3 regions of the Leclercia sp. AS011 genome follow, and region 1 is predicted to be linked to each of the others. Evidence: predicted binding sites of a transcription regulator. Region 1 holds the regulator's gene; each other region holds the start of a gene.
What was found. Region 1 encodes PurR, which represses purine synthesis genes. Its sites were predicted from a motif close to CANGCAAACGTTTGCNTG; they were not measured.
Positions count from the first base shown of each region.

Region 1 (10,728 bases):
GCTGCTTACCCTTGGCTGCGCGGCGGCGACCTGGTTTATGTTTACCTATGGGGCGGTGATTGACCAGAACATGATGGTCAACGTCTTCGAGACCAACTCCCAGGAGGCGACGGCGCTGCTTACCCCGCAGCTGGTGATGTGGCTGGTTGTCGCCGGGCTGGTGCCGTCCGTGGTGCTGGCGATGATCCGCATTCGCCCGGGCAAGTGGTGGCAGACGCTGTTGATGCGCCTCATGGCGATTCTCGCCAGCACAGTGGTGATTGTTCTGGTGGCAGCGGTCTTTTATAAGGACTACGCCTCGCTGTTCCGCAACAACAAAGGCATCGTCAAGATGGTAACTCCGGCGAACTACGTCAGCGCCATCGCCAAATACAGCAAAGCGCGCTGGTTCGCGGGGGATCAGACCTTAATTCGTCTCGGTGAAGATGCCCGTAAAGGGCCGGTGCTGGTGGCGCAGCAGAAAAAGACCGTACTGGTCCTGGTCATTGGGGAAGCCTCCCGGGCGGAAAACTACTCGCTCAACGGCTACAATCGCGAAACCAACCCCGAGCTGGCAAAACAGAATGTAATCAACTTCCCGCAGGCCTCCTCCTGCGGCACCGAAACCGCCGTCTCCGTGCCGTGCATGTTCTCCGGGATGCCGCGCAAAAAATACGATGCCGATCTGGCGCATCACCAGGAAGGGTTAATGGATGTGCTGGGCCACGCCGGGATCAATATGCTGTGGCGGGATAACGACGGCGGGTGTAAAGGCGCCTGCGATCGCATCCCCCACACCGACATGACCCAGTGGAAACTGGATCAGTTCTGTAAGGACAAATCCTGCATTGATGATGCGGATCTGTATCGCCTGAATGACACCCTGGATGGGCTGAAACAGGATACGGTTCTGGTGATCCACCTAATGGGCAGCCACGGTCCGGCCTACTATCAACGTTACCCTGAGCAGTACCGTCGCTTTACCCCAACCTGCGACACCAATCAGATTCAGGACTGCGACCATCAGGCGCTGATGAATACCTATGACAATACCATTCTGTATACCGACAGCGTGGTGAGTCGCACCATTGATGCCCTGAAAGCGCGCCAGGCGACGATGAACACCGCGCTGGTCTACCTCTCGGATCACGGGGAGTCGCTGGGGGAAAACGGCCTGTACCTGCACGGCACGCCGTACCTGTTGGCCCCTGAGCAGCAGACGCATATTCCGTTTATGTTCTGGCTCTCAAAGGACTACCAGCAAAACTTTGGCATTAACGAGCAGTGCCTGCGTGACCAGGCGGCGAAAGAGCCCGTCTCCCAGGACAATTTGTTCTCCACCGTCCTTGGGATGATGAACATCCAGACGTCGGTCTATCAGCCGCAAATGGATCTGCTCACCCACTGCCGTCGTACATAAGGCTTGCATTAGACCGATTGGTCTATTACATTGACGAGATGAATAAGCATACTGAACACGATACACGCGAACATCTTCTGGCGACCGGCGAGCGGCTCTGCATGCACCGCGGGTTTACCGGGATGGGGCTGAGCGAGCTGCTGAAAACCGCCGATGTGCCGAAGGGGTCGTTCTATCACTACTTCCGCTCTAAAGAGGCGTTTGGCGTAGCTCTGCTGGAGCGCCACTATGCGGGTTACCATCAGCGACTGGCCGCGCACTTCGCCAGCGGTAACGGCAACTGTCGCGATCGTGTTCTGGCTTATTATCAGGAGACGCTGGCCCAGTTTTGTGCCCAGGGCATTATCAGCGGCTGTCTGACGGTGAAACTGTCTGCCGAGGTGTGCGATCTCTCTGAAGATATGCGCACCGCGATGGATAAAGGGGCCACGGGTGTGATCACCCTGCTGGCGCAGGCGCTGGCGAAAGGTCGTGAAGAGAAGTCACTGACCTTCGTCGGCGAGCCGCTTACCCAGGCGCAGGTGCTCTACTCCCTGTGGCTGGGTGCCAACCTGCAGGCCAAAATGTCCCGCAGCGCGCTACCGCTGGAGAGCGCGCTGGACCATGTTAAGAACATCATTGCCACGCCTGGCGTTTAACAGGCGTTTTTATTTCATGATTTACTAGACGACCGGTCTACTCAGGAGCCACTATGTCAGCCGAAAAATTGTTCACCCCGCTTAAAGTGGGCGCGATCGTTGCACCTAACCGTGTCTTTATGGCACCTCTTACTCGTCTGCGCAGCATTGAGCCGGGCGATATCCCAACCCCGCTGATGGGCGAATACTACCGCCAGCGCGTCAGCTCGGGCCTTATCATCTCCGAAGCGACCCAGATCTCTGCCCAGGCCAAAGGCTATGCAGGCGCACCTGGCCTGCACAGCCCGGAGCAGATCGCCGCGTGGAAGAAAATTACTGACGGCGTGCATGCTGAAGACGGCCGCATCGCGGTCCAGCTGTGGCACACCGGCCGTATCTCTCACAGCAGCATCCAGCCTGGCGGCGAAGCTCCGGTCTCTGCCTCTGCCCTCAACGCGGGCACCCGCACCTCTCTGCGTGATGAAAACGGTCACGCGATCCGCGTCGATACCACTACCCCGCGCGCGCTGGAATTGGACGAGATCCCAGGCATCGTCAACGACTTCCGCCAGGCAGTCGCTAACGCCCGTGAAGCCGGTTTCGACCTGGTCGAGCTGCACGGTGCCCACGGCTATCTGCTGCACCAGTTCCTCTCCCCGTCTTCTAACCAGCGTACCGACCAGTACGGCGGCAGCGTAGAGAACCGCGCCCGTCTGGTGCTGGAAGTGATTGATGCCGTATCCAAAGAGTGGAGCGCCGATCGCATCGGGATCCGCGTCTCGCCAATCGGTTCTTTCCAGAACGTCGACAACGGCCCGAACGAAGAAGCCGACGCGCTGTACCTGATTGAAGAGCTGGCCAAACGCGGCATCGCCTATCTGCACATGTCCGAGCCAGACTGGGCCGGCGGCGAGCCCTACACCGACGCGTTCCGCCAGAAAGTGCGCGACCGCTTCCCGGGCGTGATCATCGGGGCCGGTGCCTATACGCCAGAAAAAGCGGAAGACCTGATTAACAAAGGGCTGATTGATGCCGTGGCCTTCGGTCGTGCCTACATCGCCAACCCGGATCTGGTGGCGCGTCTGCAGCGCAAAGCCGAGCTGAACCCGCAGCGTCCGGAGAGCTTCTACGGCGGCGGCGCGGAAGGTTATACCGACTACCCTTCTTTATAATCCCTTCATTGATAGCGGCGATGATTCGCCGCTATACTAAAACATCGTTTCTGTTCAAGATGATAAAAAGCTAAGAGGATAATATGCGCCTACTTCACACCATGCTGCGCGTTGGCGATCTGCAACGTTCCATCGAGTTCTACACCAACGTGCTGGGCATGACCCTGCTGCGCACCAGCGAAAACCCGGAATATAAATACTCCCTGGCGTTTGTGGGTTATGGTCCGGAGAGCGACGAAGCCGTTATCGAACTGACCTATAACTGGGGTGTTGAGAGCTACGAGCTGGGCACCGCCTACGGCCATATCGCGCTGGAAGTGGATAACGCGGCAGAAGCCTGCGAGCGTATCCGCAGCAACGGCGGCAACGTAACCCGTGAAGCCGGTCCGGTTAAAGGCGGCACCACGGTGATCGCTTTTGTCGAAGATCCGGACGGTTATAAAATCGAACTGATCGAAGCCAAAGACGCCGGTTGCGGTCTGGGTAACTGATCCCTGCGGGCGCGCCATGCGCCCGTTGTTTTACTGCATCTCATTGCAAAATTTGCCATAATGCCCACTGCTTTTTACCCCTTGTAAGAGATCCAGATGTCCGATAACGCTCAACTTACCGGTCTGTGCGACCGTTTTCGTGGTTTTTATCCTGTAGTCATTGATGTCGAAACCGCTGGATTTAACGCCAAAACCGATGCGCTGCTGGAAATTGCCGCCATCACGTTGAAAATGGATGAACAGGGCGATTTGCTGCCGGACTCCACGCTGCATTTCCACGTCGAACCTTTTGAAGGGGCGAACCTGCAGCCGGAGGCGCTGGCGTTTAACGGCATTGATCCGCATAACCCTCTGCGCGGGGCGGTCAGTGAATATGACGCGCTGCATGCCATTTTTAAAATGGTGCGCAAAGGCATGAAAGATCAGAACTGTAATCGCGCCATTATGGTGGCGCATAACGCGACCTTCGATCACAGCTTTATGATGGCCGCCGCCGAGCGTGCGTCACTGAAGCGTAACCCGTTCCACCCGTTTGTCACCTTCGATACCGCCGCATTAAGCGGGCTGGCGCTGGGGCAAACCGTGTTGTCGAAAGCCTGCATCACCGCCGGCATTGAGTTTGACGGCACCCAGGCGCACTCTGCCTTGTACGATACCGAGCGCACCACGGAACTATTTTGTGAAATCGTTAACCGCTGGAAACGCCTCGGCGGCTGGCCGCTACCGGAAGCTGACGACAACGCATAAAAAAAGCGACCACAGGGTCGCTTTTTTATTTACCGGGCCCGGTGGATCACTCGGCGCCTGGCTCTTCAGATTTGTATTTTGCAGCCGTCTCTTTGATCAGCTGTTGCAGTTCGCCACGCTGATACATCTCAATCAGGATGTCGCAGCCGCCAACCAGTTCGCCGTCAACCCACAGCTGCGGGAAGGTCGGCCAGTTCGCGTATTTTGGCAGCTCAGCGCGGATATCCGGGTTCTGCAGAATATCAACGTAAGCAAAACGTTCGCCACAGGCAGAAAGCGCCTGGACCGCCTGAGCGGAGAAACCACAGCTTGGCAGTTTCGGAGAACCTTTCATGTACAGCAGGATCGGGTTTTCAGCAATCTGCTGCTGAATTTTTTCAATAATAGTAGTGCTCATGTTTTGCTTCCTTTAACTTCTGTTACGGCAATCGTCTGACATTGTAGCGTTTCAGACCGACAACGGAAAATAACATTTTTGTCACTTATATGATTTTACCGCGCGTGCCTTAAAGATGCATTCAGAACCTAACTTATCGCCAGATTAGCTGCGGTTTTGTTCAGCTAATGTACAGAATGCCCCTGTGAAAAAGTGATATTTTTGCACTCGCTAACGAAACGTAGTTTTAGATGCAAAAAGTTTATTAACGTCGGGCCTTTTTATAGATTAGAATCGACGGGTTTTGTAAATCATACGCAGGTTTGTTTATAACCCGCTATTACCAGAGGATTGCCCAGTGGCGCGAATAAATACATTCTCGATCACGCTCTGTGCTTTGCTGTTTACGTCTCTCACCTTCACGCCGGTGGCTAACGCCTCAGAGCAGGCGCGGCCTTCTGCCGCGCATAAAACGCATCTGGCGAAAGCAACCGAACCTAAGAAAAAAAGCAGTACCAGCAAAACCACCAAAAAAGAGAGCACCAGTAAAAAGAGCAGCACCAAAAAAAGCCTCGCAAAAACACAGACAACCCATTCCAGCAAGAAAAGCCGCACCACTTCCCGCAGCGCCAGCCGTACCACGCAAACCGCCTCCCGCGTTGTGACAGAAAAATGCACCACCCGTAAAGGGCGTAAAGCGCAGTGCGTAAAAACCAGCAAAACCACGACGCTTGCCGAAGCGCATAAAGTGCGGATGCAGAAAGCGCAAAAAACGGCAATGAATAAGCTGATGGGTCAGATTGGAAAGCCTTATCGCTGGGGCGGTACTTCTCCGCGTACCGGCTTCGACTGCAGCGGCCTGGTTTATTACGCTTATAAAGATCTGGTTAAATTCCGCATTCCACGCACCGCTAACGAAATGTATCACCTGCGTGACGCCTCCCCGGTCGATCGCGGTGAGCTGGAGAGCGGCGACCTGGTGTTCTTCCGCACGCAGGGTCGTGGCACCGCCGATCACGTTGGCGTCTACGTCGGCAACGGCAAATTCATTCAGTCCCCGCGTTCGGGCCAGGACATTCAGATCACCTCCCTGAGCGAAGACTACTGGCAGCGCCATTACGTCGGCGCGCGTCGCGTCATGAAGGCCAACACCCTCCGTTAATCCCCTGCCCCGCCGGTACGCTGGCGGGGTAAGTTCCTCTTTTGCATACCCTTTCAATTTGCTACTCTATCCCTTCATTCAGTAGGGCTATTGAATGGATCACTATAATAAGGAGAGAAGCAATGTCGTTTGAATTACCTGCATTACCGTATGCAAAAGACGCCCTGGCCCCGCACATCTCGGCGGAGACCCTGGAGTACCACTACGGCAAACACCACCAGACCTATGTTACCAACCTGAACAACCTGATCGCCGGCACCGCCTTCGAAGGGAAATCCCTCGAAGAGATCGTGCGCACATCTGAAGGCGGCGTGTTTAACAATGCCGCTCAGGTGTGGAACCACACCTTCTACTGGCACTGCCTGGCCCCGAATGCAGGCGGCGAACCGACGGGTGAGCTGGCTGCGGCCATCACTGCCGCGTTCGGCAGCTTTGCGGAGTTTAAAGCGAAGTTTACCGATGCCGCAGTGAAGAACTTTGGCGCTGGCTGGACCTGGCTGGTAAAAGAGGCGGACGGCACACTGGCTATCGTTTCTACCTCTAATGCGGGAACGCCGTTAACCACCCGCGCGATCCCACTGCTGACCGTCGACGTCTGGGAACATGCGTATTACATCGATTACCGTAATGCGCGCCCGAATTACCTTGAGCACTTCTGGGCGCTGGTAAACTGGGAATTTGTGGCGAAGAACTTCGCCGCATAATGAAAACGCCGAAGGAATTTCCTTCGGCGTTATTTTTATTCGGTGGCGCAAACCGGCGCAGGCTGTTTTCGCCCGGAGGCAAAGACCAGAATAAGCCCCAGCGCCGCGATAATGGCGCCCATCACCGGTACAAAGCTGTAACCCATCCCGCTGGAAATCACTGCCCCACCGGCCGCCGCCCCCAGCGCATTCCCCAGGTTAAAGGCACCGATATTCACCGACGACGATAACCCCGGCGCATCGCTGGCCACGCGCATCACGCGCATCTGCAACGGCGGAACTACCGCGAAGGTCGCCATGCCCCACACCACCATCGCCACGGCCGCCCCCACTTCATTACGCGCCAGCCACGGAATAGCCAGCATAATGACGATCAGCAGCAGTAAAAAGCCTTTCAGGGTGCCGCTCACGGATTTGTCCGCCAGCTTGCCGCCCAGATAGTTGCCGATGGAAAAACCGACGCCAATCAGCACCAGCATGGCGGTGATAAAGGCCGGTGTCGCCTGGTTGATATCATGTAACACCGGGGCAATGTAGGTATAGAGGGTGAACATCGCGCCAGCGCCGAGAACCGTGGTCAACAGGGCAGAGAGCACCTGCGGACGCAGCAGCACCGCCAGCTCTTTGCGTACCTCCGGCTTTTCACCCGCCCCACCAGCCGGCAGGGAGAAGAACAGCGCAATCATCGACACCACGCCCAACAGTGCGGTGGCCAGGAAGGACATTCGCCAGCCAATTACTTCGCCCATCCAGGTTGCAGCCGGCACGCCGCCGATATTGGCGATGGTCAGGCCCATAAACATGGTGGCGACGGCGCTGGCCTGCTTGTGCTTCGGCACCACGCTGGCCGCCACTACCGACCCGAGGCCAAAGAAGGCGCCGTGGTTCAGGCTGGTCAGGATACGCGACAGCATCAGGGTGGTGTAATCCGGCGACAGCGCCGAGAGGACATTACCGACGGTAAAGATCGCCATCAGGAAGATCAGCGCATTGCGGCGTCCGCGATGGGACAGCAGCAGGGTCATCAGCGGCGCACCCACCATCACGCCGATGGCGTAGGCGCTGATCAGCATCCCTGCAGCGGGAATAGAGACATCCACGCCCCGGGCGATAACCGGCAACAGGCCCATCGGGGAAAATTCGGTCGTGCCGATACCAAAGGCACCAATGGCCAGGGCCAGCAGCGGAAAATTGATTCTCATACTTCAACTCCAGACACCGTGTCGTGAGGCGACACAGAACAATGAAGGCGAAAGCATGACATCAATCGCAAAAAATGAGAAGTTAACAATTTAGCAAAAGATTTTTGCAGGGTGCGTAACAATCAGCGGAAGGAACGAGGGAGAGCTGACCTCTCCCGCATCAATCAGTGCAGTGCCGCAGTCAGACCGCTGGCAACAATCAGGCTCAGAACAATAATAGTGGTAATCAACGAAAACTTAAGATCGGTACTCATCAATTTTTCTCCTTTTAATCACCCTACGAAGAGTGAGCTTGCTCATTTTTACACAGTTCAGGGTAAAAATCTTGCTGGATTTAGATTGATATCGGTTTTTGCTCTTCCCCTTTTGCCCAAGATAAGACAAAATTCCACGCTAAATTTATTAGCGTACCGGCCATTGACCCCCTCCTGACGTCCTGTGTCGTTTTCCCGGCGTACCGCAATTCAAATTGCGCAATTAGGGCGAGTGAAGGCAAACGTTTACCTTTTGGTTTTTCAGGAGCTTAGATATGGTCTGGAGTGACATCTGATGGCAACAATTAAAGACGTGGCGAAACGCGCAAACGTTTCCACTACAACCGTATCACATGTTATTAACAAAACCCGCTTTGTGGCGGAAGAGACCCGCAACAACGTCTGGGCGGCCATAAAAGAGCTGCACTACTCTCCCAGCGCCGTGGCCCGCAGTCTGAAGGTTAATCACACCAAATCTATCGGCCTGCTGGCGACCAGCAGCGAAGCGCCCTATTTTGCGGAAATTATTGAAGCGGTAGAGAAGAACTGCTTCCAGAAGGGCTACACCCTGATCCTCGGCAACGCCTGGAACAGCCTCGAAAAACAGCGGGCCTATCTGTCGATGATGGCGCAAAAGCGCGTCGACGGTCTGCTGGTGATGTGTTCCGAATACCCGGAACCCCTGCTGACGATGCTGGAAGAGTATCGCAATATTCCAATGGTGGTGATGGACTGGGGCGAAGCCAAAGCGGACTTTACCGACTCGGTGATCGATAACGCCTTTGAAGGCGGCTATATGGCCGGTCGCTATCTGATCGAACGCGGCCACCGTGAAATCGGCGTGATCCCGGGAGCGCTGGAGCGCAACACCGGCGCCGGACGCCTTGCAGGCTTTATGAAGGCGATGGAAGAAGCATTAATCACGGTGCCGGAAAACTGGATCGTGCAGGGCGACTTTGAGCCGGAGTCCGGCTACCGCGCGATGCAGCAGATCCTCTCCCAGAGCCCGCGCCCGACCGCCATCTTCTGCGGCGGGGATATTATGGCGATGGGTGCACTCTGTGCCGCCGACGAGATGGGCCTGCGCGTTCCGCAGGACGTGTCGCTGATCGGGTATGATAACGTGCGCAACGCCCGCTTCTTTACCCCGGCGCTGACCACCATCCACCAGCCGAAAGATTCGCTGGGGGAGACCGCCTTCAACATGCTGCTGGACCGTATCGTCAATAAGCGCGAGGAGTCTCAGTCCATTGAGGTCCATCCACGCCTGATTGAACGCCGCTCCGTTGCGGATGGTCCGTTCCGCGACTACCGCCGTTAATCCTCTCCGGGAGTCAGCCCCTCTGGCTCCCGCAGCCACTCCCTGTTCATCGTTTCACTGTCGCCAAGATAATCCAGCAGCCAGGCCAGAGCCGGTGACATATCGTTTTGTTGCCAGGTCAGGCAGCACGCCGCATCCGGGAAAGGGTTTTCCAGCGACAGCGCCACCCATTTGCCGCTGTCGATCCACGGACGGGCAAAGTGCACCGGCACCATTCCCACGCACAGTCCGGCCGAGAGGCAGGTGGCTGAGGATTCCCAGTCCGGGGTCACGATCCGCCGCTGGTTGTCCAGCAGCCAGGTGATGCGTTTGGGCAGCGAGCGGGAGGTATCTTCGCGCACCAGCGAGGGCCAGTTGCGCAGGGTATCATCGCTAAGCGGCCCTTCCATGGCGGCCAGCGGGTGATGGTTGGCGACCACGCAGCTCCAGCTCAGCGTCCCCATATCGCGAAACGCATAGCGTCCCCCGACCGGGATCGCCTGGGTGGCACCGATCGCCATCTCCACCCTGCCGTCCGCCAGCGCGTCCCAGACGCCGTTAAAGACCTCCTGGGACACCCGCAGTTCGACGTCGGAAAAGTGGCGGTAAAAATCGACAATCATCTGCCGGGTGCGCTCGGGGCGGACGATATTATCCACCGCGATGGAGATATGGCTGCGCCAGCCGTTGGCGATCTGCTGGCACTGCTCGCGGGTGATCTGCATTTTTTTGATAACAGACCGTCCCTCTTTAAGGAACCACGCCCCGGCGGGGGTCAACTCCACGTCGCGATGACGCCGCTCAAACAGCGGCACCGCCAGCCACTCCTCCAGCTGACGCACGGTGTAGCTGATGGCGGAGGGAACGCGATGCAGCTCCTGGGCTGCCCCGCTGAAGCTGCCGTTACGCGCCACGGCATCCACCACTTCAAGAGAATATTCTGACCACATTTTCTGCCTGCAAATTTTTTGAATGCAACCGCCAAATATTAGCGTTTCACAAGCGGGTTTGCACTCCCTACACTCACCGGCTACCCCTACCTGCGCCCAAACGGAGAATAGAACAATGACACCCGGGAAAGGATTTTTAGTCTGGCTCGGCGGCTTAAGCGTGCTGGGCTTCCTCGCCACCGATATGTACCTGCCTGCTTTTTCGATCATGCAGGAGGATCTGCAAACCCCGGCGGCGGCCATCAGCGCCAGCCTGAGCCTGTTCCTGGCGGGTTTTGCCTTTGCCCAGCTGCTGTGGGGCCCGATGTCCGACCGCTTTGGCCGTAAGCCGGTGCTGCTGGCCGGTTTAGCCAT
Region 1 covers NZ_JBBCMA010000001.1:1,489,703-1,500,430, forward strand. Annotated here, with positions in the region: gene eptA (phosphoethanolamine transferase EptA) at 1-1,399, shown strand, start outside; gene WFO70_RS06955 (TetR/AcrR family transcriptional regulator) at 1,438-2,037, shown strand; gene WFO70_RS06960 (alkene reductase) at 2,091-3,188, shown strand; gene gloA (lactoylglutathione lyase) at 3,272-3,679, shown strand; gene rnt (ribonuclease T) at 3,776-4,426, shown strand; gene grxD (monothiol glutaredoxin 4) at 4,473-4,823, opposite strand; gene WFO70_RS06980 (C40 family peptidase) at 5,161-5,964, shown strand; gene sodB (superoxide dismutase [Fe]) at 6,087-6,668, shown strand; gene WFO70_RS06990 (MFS transporter) at 6,704-7,870, opposite strand; gene cydH (cytochrome bd-I oxidase subunit CydH) at 8,035-8,124, opposite strand; gene purR (HTH-type transcriptional repressor PurR) at 8,420-9,445, shown strand; gene punR (DNA-binding transcriptional activator PunR) at 9,442-10,374, opposite strand; gene punC (purine nucleoside transporter PunC) at 10,490-10,728, shown strand, end outside.

Region 2 (10,728 bases), 1.3 Mb from region 1:
GAGAACGGCGCATAGGTCGCGTCGGTACCGATACGTACGGTCTGTGGGAGCGCCGCATAGCTGCTTGCCGCTGCGCTTAATCCCACCAGCAAAGACAGAGCCAGAACCGTCTTCTTCATACATTACCCTCAAGTGTCGTGATTTTATTTTGTAATAGATGATGTTGTGTGTTGCTGCAGGCGATCCCTTGCAGGTCTTATGCCAGATTGCAATTAGCGCAAAATTTCGGCGTTAAATATGTTAACGAAAGGTTGCAGGATTGCCTTAATGGTGAAAGATAGCAGGTCTGCCAAACGAACCGCAGTGGGAAAAAAGGAAAAGAGGAATTAAATGTTGAGGATATGATCGCGGTTGCAGAATTGCCCTGAAACAGGGCATGTTGCGCTGACCTGCCCCAGGGTAGGACACCTTTCCCGTCAGACGCCCTGCCAGCGGGTGAAGAGATCGTCCGGCAGCTCAATGTCGAACTGGTCGAGAACCCGGTTCACAGTCTGATTAATAACGTCATCCAGACTCTGCGGACGGTGGTAAAACGCCGGCACCGGCGGCATGATCACCGCCCCCAGTTCGGCGGCCTGGGTCATCAGACGCAGGTGGCCCAGATGGAGCGGGGTTTCGCGCACGCAGAGCACCAGCGGGCGGCGCTCTTTCAGCACCACGTCGGCGGCACGGGTCACCAGGGTATCGGTATAGCTGTTGACGATGCCGGAGAGAGTTTTGATGGAACAGGGCAGGATAACCATCCCCGCGGTCTTGAACGACCCGGAGGAGATGCTGGCGGCGATATCGCGGGCATCGTGCACCACGTTGGCCAGGGCCTGAACGTCGCGCAGGGAGTAATCGGTTTCGAGAGAGAGGGTCTGACGCGCAGCCTGGCTCATCACCAGATGGGTTTCAACGTCAGCGACGTCGCGTAATACCTGCAGCAAACGGACACCGTAAATCGCGCCGCTGGCCCCTGAGATCCCTACTATCAATCGTTTCATGATTATCGCCCTTACCGTAACAGGGCAGACTGTGCAGGATTTTGGCGGGAGTTGCAAGCGAGGGCGGACGCCCTCGCCTGCGATCGGGATTAACCTTCGTTATGCATCTCTAAGCTTTCGAGATCGTTCGCCATCTGCACGGCTTTCGCATCGTCGTTACGCAGAGAGTCGAGGTAGTCCAGATACTTCTGGTCCACATCTTTGGTGACGTAAATACCGTTGAACACCGAGCACTCAAACTGCTGGATATCCGGGTTCTCAGCGCGCACCGCGTCGATCAGATCGTTCAGATCCTGGAAAATCAGGCCATCGGCACCGATGATCTGGCGGATCTCGTCCACTTCACGACCGTGGGCGATCAGCTCGTTGGCGGTCGGCATATCGATACCGTAGACGTTCGGGAAGCGAATCTCCGGTGCCGCAGAGGCCAGATAAACCTTCTTCGCACCTGCTTCACGGGCCATCTCGATAATCTGCTCAGAGGTGGTGCCACGCACGATGGAGTCATCCACCAGCAGCACGTTCTTATCGCGGAACTCAGCGCGGTTGGCGTTCAGCTTGCGGCGCACCGATTTACGGCGCAGCTGCTGGCCTGGCATAATAAAGGTACGGCCAACGTAGCGGTTTTTCACAAAGCCCTGGCGATACGGTTTACCCAGGATGCGTGCCATCTCCAGTGCGATATCGCAGGAGGTTTCCGGGATTGGGATGACCACATCGATATCCAGATCTTCCCACTCGCGGGCAATCTTCTCGCCGAGCTTGGTGCCCATGTTCACACGGGCGCTGTAGACGGAGATCTTGTCGATGAAGGAGTCCGGACGGGCAAAGTAGACGTACTCGAACAGGCACGGATTGCTGACCGGGTTTTCGGCACACTGACGGGTAAACAGCTGGCCTTTTTCAGTGATGTAGACCGCTTCGCCCGGCGCAACGTCGCGCAGGAACTCAAAACCCAGGGTATCCAGAGCCACGCTTTCGGAGGCCACCATATACTCGGTACGGCCATCGCCGATATCACGCTTGCCCAGTACCAGAGGACGAATACCGTTCGGATCGCGGAACGCGACCATACCGTGGCCGATAATCATCGCTACGCAGGCATAGGCTCCACGAATGAGACGGTTAGTGGCTGCCACGGCAGCAAAAATGTTGTCGGCTTCCAGCGGATAGTGACGGAAGTTATCCAGTTCGCTGGCAAAGATGTTAAGCAGAATTTCAGAATCTGAAGTGGTGTTAATGTGGCGGCGCTTCTCTTCAAACAGCTTTTTACGCAACTCGTGGGCGTTGGTCAGGTTGCCGTTGTGGGCAAGCGTGATGCCATACGGGGAGTTAACGTAGAAAGGCTGCGCTTCAGAGGCGCTGGAACTGCCTGCGGTAGGGTAACGAACGTGACCAATACCCATGTTACCCTGCAGACGCTGCATATGGCGGGCTTCAAACACATCGTTGACCAGGCCGTTGGCCTTACGTAAACGGAAGCAGTTGTGTGCATCAATGGTGATGATACCCGCAGCATCCTGCCCACGGTGCTGAAGCACCGATAATGCGTCATAAATAGACTGGTTTACCGGCATGAAACCGGCGATACCGACAATACCGCACATTCGTCATTTCCTCGTTAAGCCACATCTCAGGGTTTATGCCCTGGGCAAAAAACTCGACGAGCTTTGCAGATAGTCAAAGAACCATCTGATGATGAAGCTGAACTGCGGGATCAGCTGCGATTTCTGCCAGTCTTCACTTTTTGAGAACCCGGTAAAGGTATCAAGGAAGAACAGTATCGCGGCGACAATCAACACCCCTCGCAAGGCACCGAAACAGATCCCGAGCACCCTGTCCGTTCCTGACAAACCGGTTTTCTCAACCAGCTGGCCAATCACGAAGTTAACAATGGCGCCTACAATCAGCGTCGCGATAAACAGCACCGCGATGGCGATTCCGTTTCGGACCAGTTCATCTTCAAAGCCCGTGAACCAGACAGACAGGTAAGTGTAGTAATGACTGGCAACAAAGAAGGCGCAGCCCCAGGTTACCAGCGATAACGCTTCACGAACAAAGCCACGGATCAGGCTAACCAGACAGGAAAAACCTATCACCGCAATGATGGCGTAATCAATCCAGACCATATACGTCCCACGATTAAACGCCCTGTCATCCAGTTCGGGGCGAATTCTAACAGAAAAAGAAAACGTTTGCGTAGGGATTTCCTTCCCGCGCGTAAATAAAAAAAGCGCTGAAAAAATGTTCAGCGCCCCAGGCGGGTTACCTTCTCAGGCAATCTGCTACGCCTGTTTTTTAGTCAGAGAAAATTCAATTCACGCTGTAGTTCATCACCACGCCGCTCAGGCCGGAGAGTTGATTCAGCTCCCCAAGCGATCCCTTCAGCTTATCTCTCGATGCATCCGGGCCGACGAGAATACGGGTGATTTTACCCTGTACCGGCGTTGAAGGTGAAGTGTAAACGCGATACCCCGCGCCCCGCAGTTTAGCCACGACTTCGTTGACCTTGTCGGCGTTTTTCAACGCCCCGAGCTGCACCACATAGGCTTTACCGGTCGGAGCCGGTTTCTCTTCTGCCGCCGGTTTGGCCGGTGGCGTTTCCGTAGCCGCCGCCAGCTGCTGGCTGGTGTTATCGCGCTGCGGTTTCGGCTTATCTACCGGCTTCGGCTTCTGCACCGGTTTTGGCGCATACTGCTCGACCGGTGCCGGATCCAGTTCGTTATTGTTACTGGCCGCCAGACGCGACGGATCTAAGGATGGTGCTGCGGCATCGCCCGCCCGCACCTCTTCCGCCGCCCCTTCAGGCGGTTGAGCGGGTAGCGCCTGCGTTGCCGCCGGCAGCATGTCCGGCTCATCCCGGTCGCCAGGCTTCGGCACCAGCGGGATCGCCGCAAACTCATCCTGATAATGCTTTTTCTGTCCATCAAGCAGCCCGGGGAGAATAATCACCCCCAGCGCCACCAGCACAATGGTGCCTGCTAAACGGTTCTGAAACTTACTTGCCACCGGTTCTCCCCGCATCCATTACGTCCATGACATGTGCCACCGTGTGGAAGGATCCACACACCAGCACGGTATCTTCTGGTCTGGCATCCGCCATCGCCGCGCGCCATGCCAGCTCCACGCTGGCAAACGTCTGGCCCTGGCCGAGGTGTTCCATCAGCTGTTCAGCCGTTGCCCCGCGCGGGCCTTCCAGAGGTGCACAATACCAGCTATCGACCACAGTCTCCATGCAGGCCAGCGTGCCGCCAATATCTTTATCATGAAGCATACCGATAACCGCCAGCACGCGCCCGGTTTTTGGCAATGATTTGAGACGTCCGGCGAGATAGGCAGCGGCATGAGGGTTATGCGCCACATCCAGAATCAGACGCGGAGAGTCGCTCACAATCTGGAAACGCCCGGCGAGGATCGCCTGCTGAATGCCGTCGCGGATGGCCTGCTCGTTCACCGCCAGACCGCTGGCGCGCAGTGCGGCCAATGCCGTGGCGGCGTTCGGCTGCGGTACCTGCGGCAGCGGCAGGTTATCCAGCGCCCCGCTGGCATCTTCAAAGCGCCAGCCGCGCTCCGTCACGCTGTAGCGCCAGTCGACGTCGCGACGCTGCAACAGCGCCCCTTTCTCCCGGGCCACATCGGCAATGGTGTGCGGCATATCGGGCTCTCCGACAATCGCTGGTTTACCCGCGCGGAAAATACCGGCTTTCTCCCGGCCAATGCTTTCGCGATCGGGCCCCAGCCAGTCGATATGATCCAGCGCGATGCTGGTCACTACCGCCACGTCCGAATCGACAATATTGGTGGCATCCAGACGCCCGCCTAACCCGACTTCCAGGATCACCACGTCCAGCTGCGCCTGCTTAAACAGCCACAGCGCCGACAGGGTGCCATATTCAAAATAGGTGAGCGAAATGTCGCCGCGCGCGGCTTCGATCTCTGCGAAGGAGGCGGTATGCGCCGATTCGGCTAACTCTGCGTTCTGTATCCGCACGCGCTCGGTATAGCGCACCAGATGCGGCGAGCTGTAGACCCCCACTTTGTAGCCCGCCGCCATCAGCATGGACTCCAGCGTGCGGCAGGTGGTGCCTTTGCCGTTGGTGCCCGCGACGGTGAAGACAAAGGGAGCCGGTTTCAGAACGTCAAGGCGCGCCGCTACCTGGCTGACGCGCTCAAGTCCCATGTCGATGGCTTTACTGTGCAGGTTTTCCAGATAAGAAAGCCACGCGGCCAGAGGCGACGTGGCTTGGGGAAGAGTGATATTTTCCATGTTGCGCGCTTTTCAGTTACGGTTAGAAAGCAAAAGGGCAGCGCCATTGGCCCTGCCCTTTTCAGTTATCAGGCCTCGGGTTCCTGATCCGGTACCACCACGCCTTCGCGCGGCTCATCCGGGCTCGGCGACGGCAGATTCATCAGCTTCGCCAGGATGCTGGCCAGTTTCAGGCGCATCTCCGGGCGGCGAACGATCATGTCGATAGCGCCTTTTTCGATAAGGAACTCACTGCGCTGGAAGCCCGGCGGCAGTTTCTCACGTACCGTTTGTTCGATAACGCGCGGGCCGGCAAAGCCGATCAGCGCTTTTGGCTCAGCGATGTTCAGATCGCCCAGCATTGCGAAGCTCGCCGATACGCCGCCCATGGTTGGGTCGGTCAGTACAGAGATGTACGGCAGACCGCGCTCCTGCATTTTTGCCAGCGCTGCGGAGGTTTTTGCCATCTGCATCAGCGACATCAGCGCTTCCTGCATACGGGCACCACCGGAGGCGGAGAAGCAGATCAGCGGACAGTTATCTTCCAACGCCTGCTCAACCGCACGCACAAAGCGCGCACCAACCACGGAGCCCATTGAGCCGCCCATAAAGGAGAACTCAAACGCCGCTGCGACCACCGGCATCTCGTGCAGAGTGCCTTTCATCACCACCAGGGCGTCTTTCTCGCCGGTCTCTTTCTGTGCAGAGGCCAGACGATCTTTGTATTTCTTGGAATCGCGGAACTTCAGCACATCTTTCGGCTCAAGCTCGCTGCCCAGTTCAACCAGAGAACCTTCATCCAGCAGGCTATGCAGGCGGTTACGCGCCGACATACGCATGTGATGATCGCACTTCGGACAAACTTCCAGATTACGCTCCAGCTCGGCGCGGTACAGGACCTGGCCACAGCTGTCACATTTGGTCCACACCCCTTCAGGAATACTCGCTTTGCGGGTTGGGGTGATATTACTTTTAATTCGTTCAATCCAGCTCATTGATAACCTTTCTGCCTGAACCAGGTTTGCTGCAAGGGGCGCATAATGCCATTTTTGCCCCCGACAGACCATGAATGTTGCACATTAAAACATAACAGCCCGAAACTTTGGATAAAAAAGTGGTCGAACCGCAGTCGTGCCTTTATTTTGCTTGTTTTGCCGCCGCGCGCCGGTGACGAATAATTTCGATTACGCCCGGCAGAATGGAGACCACAATAATCCCTACGATCAGTAACTTGAGATTTTCCTGAATCATAGGAATGGTACCGAAGAAATAGCCCGCGTAGGTAAAGCTGAGTACCCACAGCAGCGCGCCCGTGACGTTATAGAGCGCGAAATGACGGTACGACATATGACCCATTCCCGCAACAAAGGGGGCAAAGGTTCTGACGATCGGCACAAAGCGGGCGAGAATAATGGTTTTACCGCCGTGTTTCTCATAAAACGCATGGGTTTTATCGAGATAGCTGCGACGGAAAATCTTCGAGTCCGGGTTACTGAACAGCCGATCGCCAAACAAGCGCCCTATAGTGTAGTTCACCGCATCACCAAGGATCGCGGCGATAAGCATCAGCACCACCATCATATGAACGTTGATGTCGTTGGTTTCCAGCGAGGCCAGCGCCCCCGCCACGAACAGCAGCGAATCGCCCGGTAAGAACGGAGTGACCACCAGTCCGGTTTCACAAAACAGGATCAGGAACAGAATGGCATAGACCCAGACGCCATAATCAGCGACCAGCTCTGCCAGGTGAACATCAATATGCAGAATGAAATCAATTACAAAGCGAATAAAATCCATATTGTCTAAACCTTTATTGCCACGGCTATCAGTCCGCTAAAAACAGCGGGCCCATTGGCGGTTTCGGAAGGTCAAATCGATCCGGATAATCGACCGAGACCAGATACAGCCCTTCCGCTTTCGCCGTTGCTGCTGCCAGCGTTCTGTCCTTCGCCGCCAGCAACTCTGCAATCCAGCTCTCCGGCTGGTGTCCGGCGCCCACTTCCATCAGGCTGCCAACAATATTCCGCACCATATGATGTACAAAGGCGTTGGCCTTGATATCCACCACCACATAGGCCCCATGACGGCTGACGTTAATGTGCATCAGGTTGCGCCACGGAGTCCGCGACTGGCACTGCACCGCGCGAAACGAGGTAAAGTCGTTTTCACCGATCAGCACCTGCGCCGCGCGATGCATGCGATCGGCATCCAGCGGCTCGTAAAAGTGCGTTACGCCCTGGCCTAACACGGCCGGACGCAGGCGCTGGTTATAGATGATGTAGCGGTAGCGGCGCGCGGTGGCGCTGAAACGCGCGTGAAAATCATCCGGCACAGTTTTGACCCAACGCACGGCGATGTCTCCAGGTAAATTCGCATTTACCCCGAGCGTCCAGGCCGCGTCTTTACGCACGGCGGTGGTTTCAAAATGCACCACCTGCCCCGTACCATGAACACCGGCATCGGTACGCCCCGCGCACAGGACATTGATGGGCTCATTCGCCACCTGAGAGAGCGCTTTCTCCAGTTTTTCCTGAACGCTGCGCACCTCGTTCTGACGCTGCCAGCCATAATATTTACTGCCATCGTACTCAATCCCGAGAGCAATTTTATGGACCGGCTTTTGTTCCACTTCTGACATCAGTACAGATACTCCTGCACCAGTTTCTCGGCAATTTTCACCGCCATCAGGGCGCCGCCAAAACGAACGTTGTCGGCCACCGACCAGAACTGGATCTGCTCCGGCATACCGTAGTCGTTGCGGACACAGCCGATGGAGAGACGGGCGTTGCCCGTTGCATCGCCCACCTGGGTCGGGAACTGGCTCTCTTCGGACAGTTCAATGTCCTCGCCACGGGCAAAGGCGTCGCGCGCCTCTTCCGCCGCCAGCGGGCGCATGGCTTCAAAGCTCACCATCTGGGCGTGGCCGTAAAACACCGGTGACTGCACGCAGTTGGCGGAGATCATCAGCCCCTCATCCTGCAGGATCTTGCGGACCTGATCGACGAGCTGACGCTCTTCGCGCACGCTACCTTCGCGATCCGGCAGCAGCGGCAGCATGTTGAAAGCCAGCTGACGGCCAAAGAAGTCCTCTTCGTCCACCGGAATACCGTTCAGCAGCTTCGCGCTCTGCCCGGCCAGGGCATCCACCGCTTTTTTACCGTGGGCGGAGGCCGACAGCAGGCTGGTGACGGAGATACGGGATAAGCCGCCATCGTCGATCAGCGGTTTCAGGGCGGTCAGCAGCTGGCTGGTCAGGCTGTCCGGGACGGCGATGACGTTACGGTTGCGGTAGTCGGCCAGCACGAACGGGTTGACGTCCGGCACCACCAGCGGCACGTCCGGCTCAAGGGCGAACAGGCCGCTTGAATCAATCACCAGACAGCCCGCGTTGGTGGCGTCTTCGATATAGGTTGCGGAGGCTTCAGCACCGGCGACGAAAAAGGCCAGCTGCGCCTGGGTCCAGTCGAATTCAGCCGCATCCTGAACGCGTACCGATTTGCCCTCATAACGCAGATGTTCACCTGCGCTCTCATTACGCGCCAGGGCAAAGATCTCCCCCACCGGGAACTGACGCTCAGCAAGAGTTTCAAGCAGGGCTTCGCCCACGGCGCCCGTTGCGCCCAGTATGGCAATGTTCCAGCCTTCAGACATGGTGGTTTACTCCAGAAATAAAAAAGCGTCCCCGGCGGATTATCCGCCAGGGAGCATTAAGAAGACATTAACGAACCGGATGATGAGTGGCGTTGAAGCCCAGCTTGTGCAGCAGTGAAGCCGCCGCAGCGTCATCACACATGACATACAGGGAAGACCACTCCCGGCGTTCCACATAGTGCTTGCGCAGCTTGTCGAATTCACCCGGCATACCCGCTACTTTTCGCAGCAGCGCGTCATCGCGGCGCACATCATACACTAAATGCACCAGCCTTTTCAGCGTTGCCTGATCCAGCGGGCCATGGAGGGTAATGCGGCCAAATTCCGGCGTCGGCAGCAGGGTATCCAGCGCCACCTGCTGCGATTTGCCAATGAAGGTGCTGAAGGCCTCAAACACCTGGGTGGTGCCACGCGCTTTGCCTTCCAGGGTGTAACCGGCGATGTGCGCGGTGCCAATATCCACTTTCTCCAGCAGCGCCACGTTGAGATCCGGCTCCGGCTCCCAGACGTCCAGCACCACGCTGAGATCCTGACCGGCGTCCAGACGCTTCAGCAGCGCGGCGTTATCCACCACCGGGCCACGACAGGCATTGATCAGGATAGTGCCCGGCTTCAGGCGGCTAATCACCGCCTCATCGGCCAGATGCAGGGATTTATAAGGCCCGTCTTTAAACAGCGGGGTATGGAAGGTGAGCACGTCACATTCCGCCACCAGGGCGTCCAGGCTCTGGAAATCGCCCTCGTCGCCACGGTCGGCGCGCGGGGGATCGCACAGCAGCGTGCGGATGCCTAACGCCTCAAGGCGCTTTTGCAGGCGACTGCCTACGTTACCGACCCCGACAATACCGACGGTACGATCGGCCAGGGTGAACCCGTCACGCTCGGCCAGCATCAGCAGGGAAGAGAAAACATACTCCACGACCGCGATGGCGTTACAGCCCGGCGCGGCGGAAAACCCGATCCCCGCCTGCTTCAGCCAGGCATCATCCACATGATCGGTTCCCGCGGTTGCCGTACCGACAAACTTCACCCCTTTGCCAGACAACAGCGCCTCATTCACTTTGGTCACTGAGCGCACCATCAGCGCGTCGGCATCATCCAGCTCAGCGAGCGGGATCGGGCGTCCGGGAACGGCCTTAACCTCACCCAGGCGGCTGAACAGCTCGCGGGCGTAAGGCATATTTTCATCAACGAGGATTTTCACGTCTGAGTACCTGTTTGAGAGGAAGTTAACCGGCCAAGTGTGCCATAATCTGGCCGCCAGGCATATACGTAACCTGGTTTACGCTGAGTAACGACTTTAAGGATTTTTTGACGATGCAGCCCATTTCAGGTACGCCGCCGCAACCTCCGGGTGACGGCCCGCGTCCGTCTCACGTCGCAGGCGAACAGCCCCTCTCCACCCAGCAGCGCACCGTACTGGAACGCCTGATCACCCGGCTGATTGCCCTGACGTCGCAGCAGAGTGCGGAAGTGTGGGCCGGGGTCAAACACGATCTGGGCCTGAAGAGCGATACGCCTATGCTGTCGCGCCACTTCCCTGCTGCAGAGCAAAACCTGAACCAGCGCCTGAACACCGCGCAGCTTAACCACACCACCCGGCAGATGGTCTCGCAACTGACGGAGCTGTTAAGCCAGGGGAATAACCGTCAGGCGGCCAGCGATTTTATTCGCCAGCAGTACGGCCAGACGGCACTCAACCAGTTGACGCCCGAGCAGCTTAAGACGGTATTGACGCTGCTGCAAAATAACCAGCTCGCCATTCCGCAGCCGCAGCAGCGTCCGGCCACCGAACGCCCGCTGCTGCCTGCCGAACACAACACGCTCAAGCAGATGGTGACCAAG
Region 2 covers NZ_JBBCMA010000001.1:228,773-239,500, reverse strand. Annotated here, with positions in the region: gene argT (lysine/arginine/ornithine ABC transporter substrate-binding protein ArgT) at 1-119, opposite strand, end outside; gene WFO70_RS01085 (UbiX family flavin prenyltransferase) at 417-986, opposite strand; gene purF (amidophosphoribosyltransferase) at 1,076-2,593, opposite strand; gene cvpA (colicin V production protein) at 2,627-3,115, opposite strand; gene dedD (cell division protein DedD) at 3,300-3,995, opposite strand; gene folC (bifunctional tetrahydrofolate synthase/dihydrofolate synthase) at 3,985-5,253, opposite strand; gene accD (acetyl-CoA carboxylase, carboxyltransferase subunit beta) at 5,322-6,227, opposite strand; gene WFO70_RS01055 (DedA family protein) at 6,370-7,029, opposite strand; gene truA (tRNA pseudouridine(38-40) synthase TruA) at 7,058-7,870, opposite strand; gene WFO70_RS01045 (aspartate-semialdehyde dehydrogenase) at 7,870-8,883, opposite strand; gene pdxB (4-phosphoerythronate dehydrogenase PdxB) at 8,951-10,087, opposite strand; gene flk (flagella biosynthesis regulator Flk) at 10,201-10,728, shown strand, end outside.
Region 2: the regulator PurR is predicted to act here: its motif matches at 3,171-3,188, upstream of cvpA (colicin V production protein).

Region 3 (10,728 bases), 410 kb from region 1:
CAAAGCTCCGGTGGTTGTTAAAAACTATCCGAAAGACATTAAGGCGTTCTATATGCGCCTTAACGAAGACGGCAAAACCGTCGCCGCGATGGACGTGCTTGCCCCGGGCATCGGTGAAATCATCGGTGGTTCTCAGCGTGAAGAGCGTCTGGATGTGCTGGATGCGCGCATGGCGGAGATGGGCCTCAACAAAGAGGACTACTGGTGGTATCGCGATTTACGCCGTTACGGCACCGTTCCGCACTCCGGTTTCGGTCTCGGCTTCGAGCGTCTGATCGCTTACGTGACCGGCGTTCAGAACGTGCGTGATGTGATTCCTTTCCCGCGTACTCCGCGCAGCGCCACATTCTGATTAAGTAATACTCAATGGCCAGCCTCTGCTGGCCATTATTTTATCCTGCACTGTCAACTTATGTCAGTTGAAAGTCATCCTCCTTAAAGAGCAACCCCGCAAAATCCTCTTCACTGTTACGCTTTATTTCCATGAAATATCTTTGCACATAAAATAAACTGTAGTCTTATTGCGCCTAATACTCTTCTCAAGCATTAGCACACTTTTTGTGCAAACACTCAGCTATCCAGACGTCTATATTCCGTAATAAGAAAAATAGTGCGCTAATGCTTCGGATCATAAAAAAAGTCATTAGCTAAAATTAAGATAAGCAATTCATATAGATAGAATTAGTGAAGCTTTAATTTTCGCCATTCAACTCTGAACTTTGAGATGCCTCACAAAGTTCCTCAAAATACATGTTTTGTTACACATATTTTCTTTTTGTAACTCTATCTTGATGTTTGTAGCACTTTCAGGGTGGCGGAACGGTAATTTGAATGGAAAGATGCCTGTCAGACACATAAAGACACCAAACTCTCATCAATAGTTCCGGAAATATTTATTGACAGAATTTATTGACGGCAGTGGCGAGTGTCATAAAAAAACCAATGAGGGTAATAAATAATGATGAAGCGCAATATCCTGGCAGTGGTTATCCCTGCCCTGCTGGCAGCCGGTGCAGCTAACGCAGCAGAAATCTATAACAAAAACGCTAACAAGCTGGACTTCTACGGTAAAGCTGTAGGTGAGCACATCTGGACCACCAACGGTGACACCAGCAACGAAGACACCACCTATGCCCGTATCGGCTTCAAAGGCGAAACCCAGATCAACGACCAGATCACTGGTTACGGTCACTGGGAATACAATATGGATGCTTCTAACACTGAAGGTTCTCAGGGTACTAAAACCCGTCTGGCCTTTGCTGGTCTGAACTTCGGTGATGCAGGTTCTATCGACTACGGTCGTAACTACGGCGCAATCTACGACGTCGCAGCTTACACCGATATGCTGGTTGAGTGGGGCGGTGACTCCTGGGTTGCTACCGACAACTTCATGAACGGTCGTGCTACCGGCCTGCTGACCTACCGTAACAGCAACTTCTTTGGTCTGGTTGATGGCCTGAGCTTCGCTCTCCAGTACCAGGGCAAAAACGACCGCAGCAACGCAGTTTCTGCAACCTACACTGACGACGGCCAGCTGATCAACATCGGTCGCGGCGGTAACGGCGCTAAAGGTAACGGCGACGGCTTCAGCTCCTCTGTACAGTATGATTTCGGCGAAGGCTTCGCGCTGTCTGCCGGTTATGAAACTGCTGACCGTACCAACGAGCAGGTTGCCGCTGGCACCTCTGCTGCATGGGCAAGCGCAGGCGGTGACCGTGCTGAAGCATGGGCAACTGCTGCTAAATACGATGCAAACAACGTCTATGCTGCGGTTCAGTACGCTGAAACCACCAACATGACTCGTGAAGCTGACAACAACTTCGCTAACAAAACCCAGAACATCGAAGCTGTGGTTCAGTACCAGTTCGATTTCGGTCTGCGTCCATCCGTGGGTTACGTGCAGTCTAAAGGTAAAGACCTGAAAGCACGTGGCACCTTCTCCGGCGGCGATGCTGACCTGGTGAAATACGTGGAAGTGGGTACCTGGTACTACTTCAACAAGAACATGAACGTGTACGCTGCGTACAAATTCAACCTGCTGGACGACAACAACTACTCTGAGTCTGCTGGTCTGGCGACCGACGACCAGGCTGCTGTTGGTATCGTTTACCAGTTCTAATCAGTACACCACTTTGTTATATGTCTAATAAACAGGGCTTCGGCCCTGTTTTTTTATGCCTGAAAGCCAAAAATGGCGACTTTTGAAAAGCCGCACGCTTTTTGTAGCAAACGGTTGGCATTTTGTAGAACTATCGTTAACCTGATAGCGGATTTCACTTCCGTAACCACAATGGAACTTCGTCATGTTTGAGAACATTACCGCCGCCCCTGCCGACCCAATTCTGGGCCTGGCCGATCTGTTTCGTGCCGATGACCGCCCTGGAAAAATCAACCTGGGGATTGGTGTCTATAAAGATGAGACCGGCAAGACCCCGGTACTGACCAGCGTTAAAAAAGCTGAGCAGTATCTGCTGGAAAACGAAAATACCAAAAACTACCTCGGCATCGACGGTATTCCGGAATTTGGTCGTTGCACTCAGGAGCTGCTGTTCGGCAAAGGCAACGCGATTATCAGCGATAAACGTGCCCGCACTGCACAGACCCCTGGCGGTACGGGTGCCCTGCGCGTGGCGGCGGATTTCCTCGCCAAAAACACCAGCGTAAAAACCGTCTGGGTGAGCAACCCAAGCTGGCCGAACCATAAGAGCGTCTTCAACTCTGCCGGTCTGGAAGTGCGGGAATACGCTTACTACGACGCGGCGAACCACGCTCTCGACTTTGACGGTCTGCTGGCCAGCCTGAGCGAAGCGCAGGCGGGTGATGTGGTGCTGTTCCACGGCTGCTGCCATAACCCGACCGGCATCGATCCGACGCTGGAGCAGTGGGAACAGCTGGCGAAACTGTCCGTCGAAAAAGGCTGGCTGCCGCTGTTCGACTTCGCCTACCAGGGCTTTGCCCGCGGTCTGGAAGAAGACGCCGAAGGCCTGCGCGCGTTCGCCGCGCTGCATAAAGAGCTGATTGTTGCCAGCTCCTACTCCAAGAACTTCGGCCTGTACAACGAGCGCGTAGGTGCCTGTACGCTGGTCGCTGCCGATGAGCAGACCGTCGATCGTGCGTTCAGCCAGATGAAATCCGTTATTCGTGCTAACTACTCCAACCCACCGGCTCACGGTGCGTCTGTGGTTGCGACCATCCTCAGCAATGACGCGCTGCGCGCCATCTGGGAGCAGGAGCTGAACGACATGCGCCAGCGCATCCAGCGTATGCGTCTGCTGTTCGTGAATACCCTGGCGGAGAAAGGTGCGGATCGCGACTTTAGCTTCATCATCAAGCAGAACGGCATGTTCTCCTTCAGCGGCCTGACCAAAGAACAGGTTCTGCGTCTGCGTGAAGAGTTTGGCGTGTACGCGGTGGCTTCCGGACGTGTTAACGTGGCGGGGATGACGCCAGATAACATGGCGCCGCTGTGCGAAGCGATTGTGGCTGTGCTGTAAAACGTTAAGCCGGGCGGCACTGCGTTTGCCCGGCCTGCACGTAGCCCCGGTAAGCGTCAGCGCCACCGGGCAAAAAAAAGCCTGCTTTGAGCAGGCTTTTTTAATGTTCGTTACCAGACCGGCAGTTCATCCTGCAGGAACGGGTTATGCAGCCGCTCGTGGCCCAGCGTCGACATCGGGCCGTGGCCAGCGATAAAGGTCACATCATCGCCCAGCGGCAATAACTTCTCTTTGATCGAGCGGATCAGCTGCGCATGATCGCCACGCGGGAAGTCGCTGCGCCCTACTCCGCCTTTGAAGATCACGTCGCCGGAAATCAGCAGACGCGACTGGTCATCAAAGAAAACAATATGGCCTGGCGTATGGCCCGGGCAGTGTAAGACCTGTAACGCTACATTACCGACGCTGACGGTCTCACCTTCATTCAGCCAGCGATCCGGCGTCAATGGCTGACACTCATCCAGACCAAACATGCGGCTTTGTGCCGGCAAGCCCTGCAGCCAGAACTCATCTTCTTTTTCCGGACCCACGATGGGCACACCGTAGTGTTGCGCCAGCTCGGCCGCGGCACCCACGTGATCGAGATGACCGTGGGTGAGTAAAATCTGCATTAAGGTCACGCCAGCGGCAGCGACTTCCTGTTTGATTTTCTCGGCATCGCCACCGGGATCGACCAGCGCCGCCAGTTTGGTTTGTTCACACCAGATAATCGAACAGTTCTGGGAGAACGCGGTGACCGGAATAATACGGTAGTTCATACTGCTCCTGATTTCGTTATTACCAGTGCCGCAGTGGCCCGGTATCAATATGCACAAAGTTGCTACGTGGGTAATATCCTACACCACCTGCGCGCATAGATAACGCAGCTTTGCGAACATTGGCTAACGAAACGCCTTCAATATGGAAATCCATCGCCTGCCCTTTGGTGTGATAACTTTTTTTAGCGACACCACGGCTGTGGGCGCGTAGTTCGTTATTGGTATCAAGGGAGCGGTAACCGGAGATGAGCTGGACCGGTTTACGGGTGCCCAGCAGGCCCTGCAGGCGGTAAAGCTGATCGAACAATCCTGGATCGATGGCTTTAATCTTATTTGCGCGGAAATCGCGGAAAAAATGATTAAGCTTTGCTAATTCATCCTGAATATAGCCCCGGCCATCAAAAAACTCCGCTTTTATCGACTCACCTGTATGCAGGTTATTTAGCGTCAAAATGCGTGGACGAGGGGTAGAGAGCGTGGCAAATGATGGCGTCGGTAAGATGGCAGCGCCCAGCGCAATGCCCCCTAACGCCAGCAACTTACGGCGATTAGCGTCGAATTTGTCCATGGTAATCAGGTCTACAGGTCAGAGTTATCGTCTATATGCACTACAGCGCACGAAGGGCACCTTACCGGGCAAACCTGTCACCGTCAAGGTAGCCGAATCCAGGAAATACGGGGCTTGCAGCCGCAAGCCCCGTTTTTTTTTCCACTCAGGCTACCAGATTTTTCCGAACTTCTTCATTTACCTGATCAATTGCTCTGCCCGGGGGATAATTTCTGTGTTGGACCGGGCGATCTCATCATAATTGTAAATATCTGTACGATACTGCGTCCGACCGTCCTTGCCGACGAAAGCCGTCAGATAGTACAGATTAACCGGAATATTTTGGCGGATATTCACATAACGCGTGTCGCCCTGCTTCAGCGCGTCGGAGATACGTGTGTCGTTCCAGCCCGCGTCCTGTAACAGCATGTTAGCCAGTTCTGACGCTTTATTTACCCGCACGCAACCGGAGCTGAGTGCCCGAACGTCCTTCTGGAACAGGTTGTGGTTAGGCGTATCGTGCAGATAGATGGCATCCGAGCTGGGCATGTTGAATTTATAACGACCCAACGAGTTATGCGCTCCCGGTGCCTGCTGGAAACGGAACGGCAGATTCGAAGGCGTAATGGTCGCCCAGTCTACCCGCCACGGATCGATGGCCTCTTTACTGTTCCAGCCCCGCAGGACGGTATAGTTGTGGCGTTCAAGATAGCCCGGGTCATCCCGCAGTTTCGGCAGAATATCATTGCGTGCCAGCGTCGGTGGCACATTCCACGGCGGGTTGACCACCACGTTGTTCAGGGCGCTGCTCATCATCGGCGTTTTACGATCCGGACGGCCAACGATGACTCTCGATGCCAGCACTTCGTTGCCGTTCTGATAGTAGACCAGTGAGAAGGCCGGGATATTCACCATAATCCCGGTGGAGAGCGTGGCCGGCAGCAGGCGCAGACGCTGGATGTTCAACGCCAGCACCCCCGCACGCTGAGCAGGAGTGAGATTCAGCGCGTCGCGCGTCCCCTGTCCAATCACGCCGTCCGCGCCCAGCCCCTGGGTGGTCTGGAAGGCTTTAACGGCCTCAACAAGGCTGCGGTCATAGGCGGCCGGCTTGCTGGCGACAGATTTCTTTTTCTTCTCAACCGGCGGGGCTGAAGGACTGACAACCACGCTTTGCGGATCGTCGCCCGGCAGGGCAATTTTAGGCCCGCCGTCAATCACGCCGGAGCGTTGGAGGATTTCACGCAGGGCCGGGACGTCGCTGCTCCACTGCCCCGGACTCAGCCTGGCGGTGCCCTGCAGCTTCGGCCAGGGGCGCGTATCGGCCACCAGCTGGAGTAGCGACTGGTGCATCACCGCATACTGCGGATGCGCCGGGGCAAGTCTGGAGATAAAGTTCGGTACCGTCCCGTTATCCAGCGCCAGCTGCCACTGGTTAATCACCGACAGCGGCGGGGTCGCCATCTTGTAGGGTTTGGTACTGTAGAGCCAGCGGTTGCCGTTGACCGGGATCCCCGCGACAAACTGCAGGTAGCCCATCATCGCATCGGAGAGGATCACGTCCCGCGCCATGCCGGTAACCGCAGGCTGAGTCAGCAGTTCCACCCAGGCGGTAAACTGCGGCTGGAAGCCGGCGATAGCGACTTCGGCAAGCTGCTGCTGGAATGCCCGCACGGCATCGCGATCGTCCCACATGGGCTTCATGTCGCGGGCGGCATACAGCAGCGTAAGCTGATTGAGATAGACCGGAGAGTAGCCCGCCGGCAGCGACGACAGCAGCTGTTCGCGGCGTTGTTCCGCGCTGACATCGGCAGGCAGCGGCCGGATACCGGCCATGATGGCGGTGGCTGGCGATTGTTCCAGCGGTTGTGACAGCGACGTAGGCTGTGCACCCATCGTGGCGGAGCTGTCGACCGGAACCAGTTCGGGCTCATCGGCCCGGGCAGAAAACAGTGGAGCCACTACTACCGTCAGGCACAAACTGAGTGCCGACAGCTGACGACCGTACATTTTTTTCAGCAACATCCCTTGCCCCCTGTTTGCTTTACGACGAGCCCTCATCACCGGGGCTTCAATTCATTATAGGAAGACAGACCGGCACCAGCCTTGCCTTATGTAAAGAAGTTTAAAGTTAACGCAGCCGCCAGTACAAGCTCAAGGAATAAAAAAAGGCGGCCCGGAGGCCGCCATGGTGCACTTTCAGAAACATCAGGACGCGTCAGCGGTCCCCGGAAGAGATTCCGGCGGCTGCGGGGCAAAGCCACGCAGGCCGACAACGTGAACGTGCTCGCTGTTCTGGTAGACCTTACGCACCAGTTTATAGGTGGTGCCTTTCTCCGGACTGATGTTCTCCGGCGCCGCGATAATCAGCTGCATATCCAGACGGTCGCACAGCTCAAACAGGGTGGCAATCGAACGGGCATCCAGACGCGCCGCTTCATCGAGGAACAGCAGGCGGCATGGGGAGATGTCCTTGCCGCGCAGACGCCGGGATTCATCTTCCCAGCTCTGCACCACCATCACCAGAATGGACATCCCGGTACCGATAGCTTCCCCGGTCGACAGGGCACCGGATTCCGCACGCAGCCAGCCGTCGGAGCCACGGTTAACTTCCACCTCCATCTCGAGGTAGTTGCGGTAGTCCAGCAGCTCCTCACCGATGGTTTGTGGCGTACGCTGGCCCATATCGATCTGCGGGTTCAGACGCTGATACAGCTTCGCCAGCGCTTCGGAGAAGGTCAGGCGGTTGCTGTTAAACAGATCCTGATGCTGCTCGTGCTGTTCAGCCAGCACGTCCAGCAGCGTGGCGTGGGCTTCACGCACGTTGACGTTCAGCCGCACGCTGTTGACCTGGCCGAAGGAGACGCTCTGCAGGCCCTGGTTCAGCTGACGAATACGGTTCTGTTCGCGCTGGATCGTCTTGCGGATAATATTGGCCACGCTGCGGGAGCTGATTGCCAGCTTCTGCTCGCGGGAGGTCAGCTCTTCCGTCAGACGGCCCAGCTCGATCTCCATCTGCTCGATGGCTTCGACCGGGTCATCGGTACGAATGATATCCTGACGAATACGCTCGCGCAGATGCTGATAGACCGCCACGAAGAACTGAATTTTGCGCTCAGGACGTTTCGGATCTTCCGACATGCGCAGCACATCGCGCAGGTGTTCGTTATCCGCCACCGCCAGACGCAGTGCACCCAGCGCTTTATCCGACATGGACCGCAGCTCATCACCGGAAAGATAGGCCAGCTCGCGACGGTGCAGACGGCGTTCAACGCCGTTGTCTTTCACCATTCGCATCACGGCGCACCAGCCCGCTTTGGCGGTAACCACCTGCTCGCGCTTCTCGTGGTAGTCGCGTTCCAGCTTGCGCAGGCGACGGGTCAGGTTATCCATCTCTGCTTCGCAGAAGGTCAGCGCTTTTTCCAGCTGGTTGCGACGCGCGCGGTTGTTGCTGAGCTGGGCATGCAGTTCGTCACGACGAATACGCGCCCGCTCCTCTGCCCCGCTGTCGGCGCGCACGCCGATATCCTGCAGCTCTTTGTGCAGGTCGGTCAGCAGCTCTTTCTTGGTATCAAACGAGCTTTTCAGCGACGCCAGCACCTGGCTGTACTGGCTCAACTGGGCGGCATGGCTACGCATCGCCTCACGGGCGCGGGTACGTTCCGCTTCCGCCTGCTCCAGACGGTGGCGCAGCTTCTCGTTCAGATCGCTGTTGCCGTTCAGCATTTCCGCCGAGTCGGAGTAGCTGAAGTGCGCCCGGCGTTGAGCCACTTCGGTCAGGGCAAAGGCCTGCTGACGGGCTTCGCGCTGAACCTGCTGGGACCAGGCGTAATCTTCTTTCAGCTGTTCGAACTGTTCCGGGTCGCTCTGCAGGACGGAGAGCATCGGCTCCAGCCTGGCCAGCTGGTTGCCGTGCTGCTGCACAAAGCGCGCGGCTTCCTGCGCTTCATCGAGGCGCTCCTGGATCTCATCCAGCCGATCGGCAAGGGTATCATCCGCCAGCAGGTTAAGGCGCGGCAGAATGCGGTTCAGGGCAGCGACGCCCTCTTTGGCCTGTTCAAACTGAACGCGGCTCTGCTGGTTGTCGTTTTCGTGAGCGGAAAGCGCCCGTTCAAGCTCGGTACGACGAGTGGTGAACTTGCGGATCTCCGCTTCCGGATCGGCTTCAAAGGCGACGGCCAGATGGCTGCCGATAAAGCGGCTGAACGCCTGGTGCAGGCGCTGGGTTTTCTGCACATCGAACGACAGCGTGGCAAAGCGCTCAGACAGGGACTCGCGCTCGGTATGCAGGCTCTCGATGCGGCTTTCCCGCGCGGCACGGCCAAACAGCGGCAGCGACGGGAAGCGCGAATAACGCCACTGGCGATCGGCGATCTTCACCACCACCGCTTTTTCCAGCTCGTCGACGCCAAAGACGCTGTCATCGAACGACTGCGGATCCCCTTCGATCAGATAGAGATCTTCCGGGCAATCCTCCAGACCTTCGAGCTGGTCGGCGATCAGCGACAGATCCGGCACCACGATAGCGTGGCGGGACGGGCCGTACAGCGCAGAGTAGTACGGCGCATCTTCGAGGCTGACGTCGTCATAAATTTCGGACAGCAGCACGCCGCCAAAACGTTCGGCCAGGGTGTTCAGGCGCGCATCTTCTGCCCCGCCCGGCTGGCTTAACCGCTCAATTTCTTCATCGACGGCACGCTTGCGCGCGCCCACTTCGTCACGCTCAACAATGGCTTCGCGTTCACGCTCCAGCAGCTGCTGGAGGTACTCGGTCACGTCCTGGCTGGATTCGAACTCCTCGCCGCACTGCTCGCTGAGCTGATTGAGGCTGCTCTGGGCTGCCAGCCAGATCGGGGCGCGCTGCATCAGGGTTTGAATTCGCGACTGCAGCTGCTCCAGCTCCTGGCGCAGCGCCATACGCTGTTCACTGGCGCTGGAGACGCTGTCGGACAGCGAGGCGATACGGGCTTCCAGCTCCTGGTGCAGGGCTTCCAGATCGTCAATATCGACCCGTTTCCCCTGACGCTTGCAGAACTCGGCCAGCAGGCGTTCCGCCTCCTGCTGTTCGCGCAGACGTTGTTCCAGCTCGTTCAGGCGCATACGCAGCGGCTGAACCTGTTCCGCCATATGACGCTGATTGACGCCATCGCGCAGCAGCTCGCGGGCCACTTGCCACGCTTCAGCGCGCGCCAGCGGGCCGTTAATGGCCGCCACCAGCTGATAAGCCTGCTCAAACTGGCTATGTGCGGTTTGCGCCACGCTCATTTTCTGCTCGAGATTCAGCAGCTTCTCGGTGGCTTCCTGCTCCTTGGCCTGGAAGGTTTCAAGCCACTGATCCGCGCTCTCCGGAGTCAGATCCGGCAGATGGCAGAGGTCTTTCGCGCGCTGCAGAGCCTGCAGGGCCTGGTTGTACTGAATGGCACGGGTTTGCTGAACGTCAAGCGCCTGCTGGTAATCGGCAAGCTGGCTTTTCAGCTCATCCACTTCCAGCTCGGCGGCTTCGGCGCGTCCTTCGTTCTCTTCCTGCTTGTCGGCAGCTTCGGCCACCACTTCGTTCTGCTCTTCCAGACGAATTTGCAGCTCATCGAGATCCGCTTCGTAGCGCTCAATCTTTTCCTGCTGACGCAGCGCAGTCTGCACCAGGTTCAGGTGATCGCTGGCGGCCTGGTAATCGGCCTCCAGGTCCCCTTCCGCGCCGTTGTGCTCTGACAGCTCACGGGCCATCTCGACGTGCTTGTACTGCTCGGACGCCAGCTGCTGGCGCGAGGTGAACAGCTCGCGGCGATACTCAAGGGCCTGATCCAGATGGATGCGGCGCTCGTTGGCGTGGCGCATGTAGTCGGCCGCCACGTAGTTAGTGGCTTCGCTGATCAGATGCTTGAACAGATCGCGGTCCGACTGGGTCACGCGGATCGCTTCCAGCGTCATGCGG
Region 3 covers NZ_JBBCMA010000001.1:1,897,347-1,908,074, forward strand. Annotated here, with positions in the region: gene asnS (asparagine--tRNA ligase) at 1-352, shown strand, start outside; gene WFO70_RS09075 (porin) at 962-2,119, shown strand; gene WFO70_RS09080 (amino acid aminotransferase) at 2,304-3,494, shown strand; gene WFO70_RS09085 (MBL fold metallo-hydrolase) at 3,605-4,252, opposite strand; gene WFO70_RS09090 (YcbK family protein) at 4,272-4,820, opposite strand; gene ldtD (L,D-transpeptidase) at 4,998-6,821, opposite strand; gene mukB (chromosome partition protein MukB) at 7,005-10,728, opposite strand, start outside.
Region 3: the regulator PurR is predicted to act here: its motif matches at 2,223-2,240, upstream of WFO70_RS09080 (amino acid aminotransferase).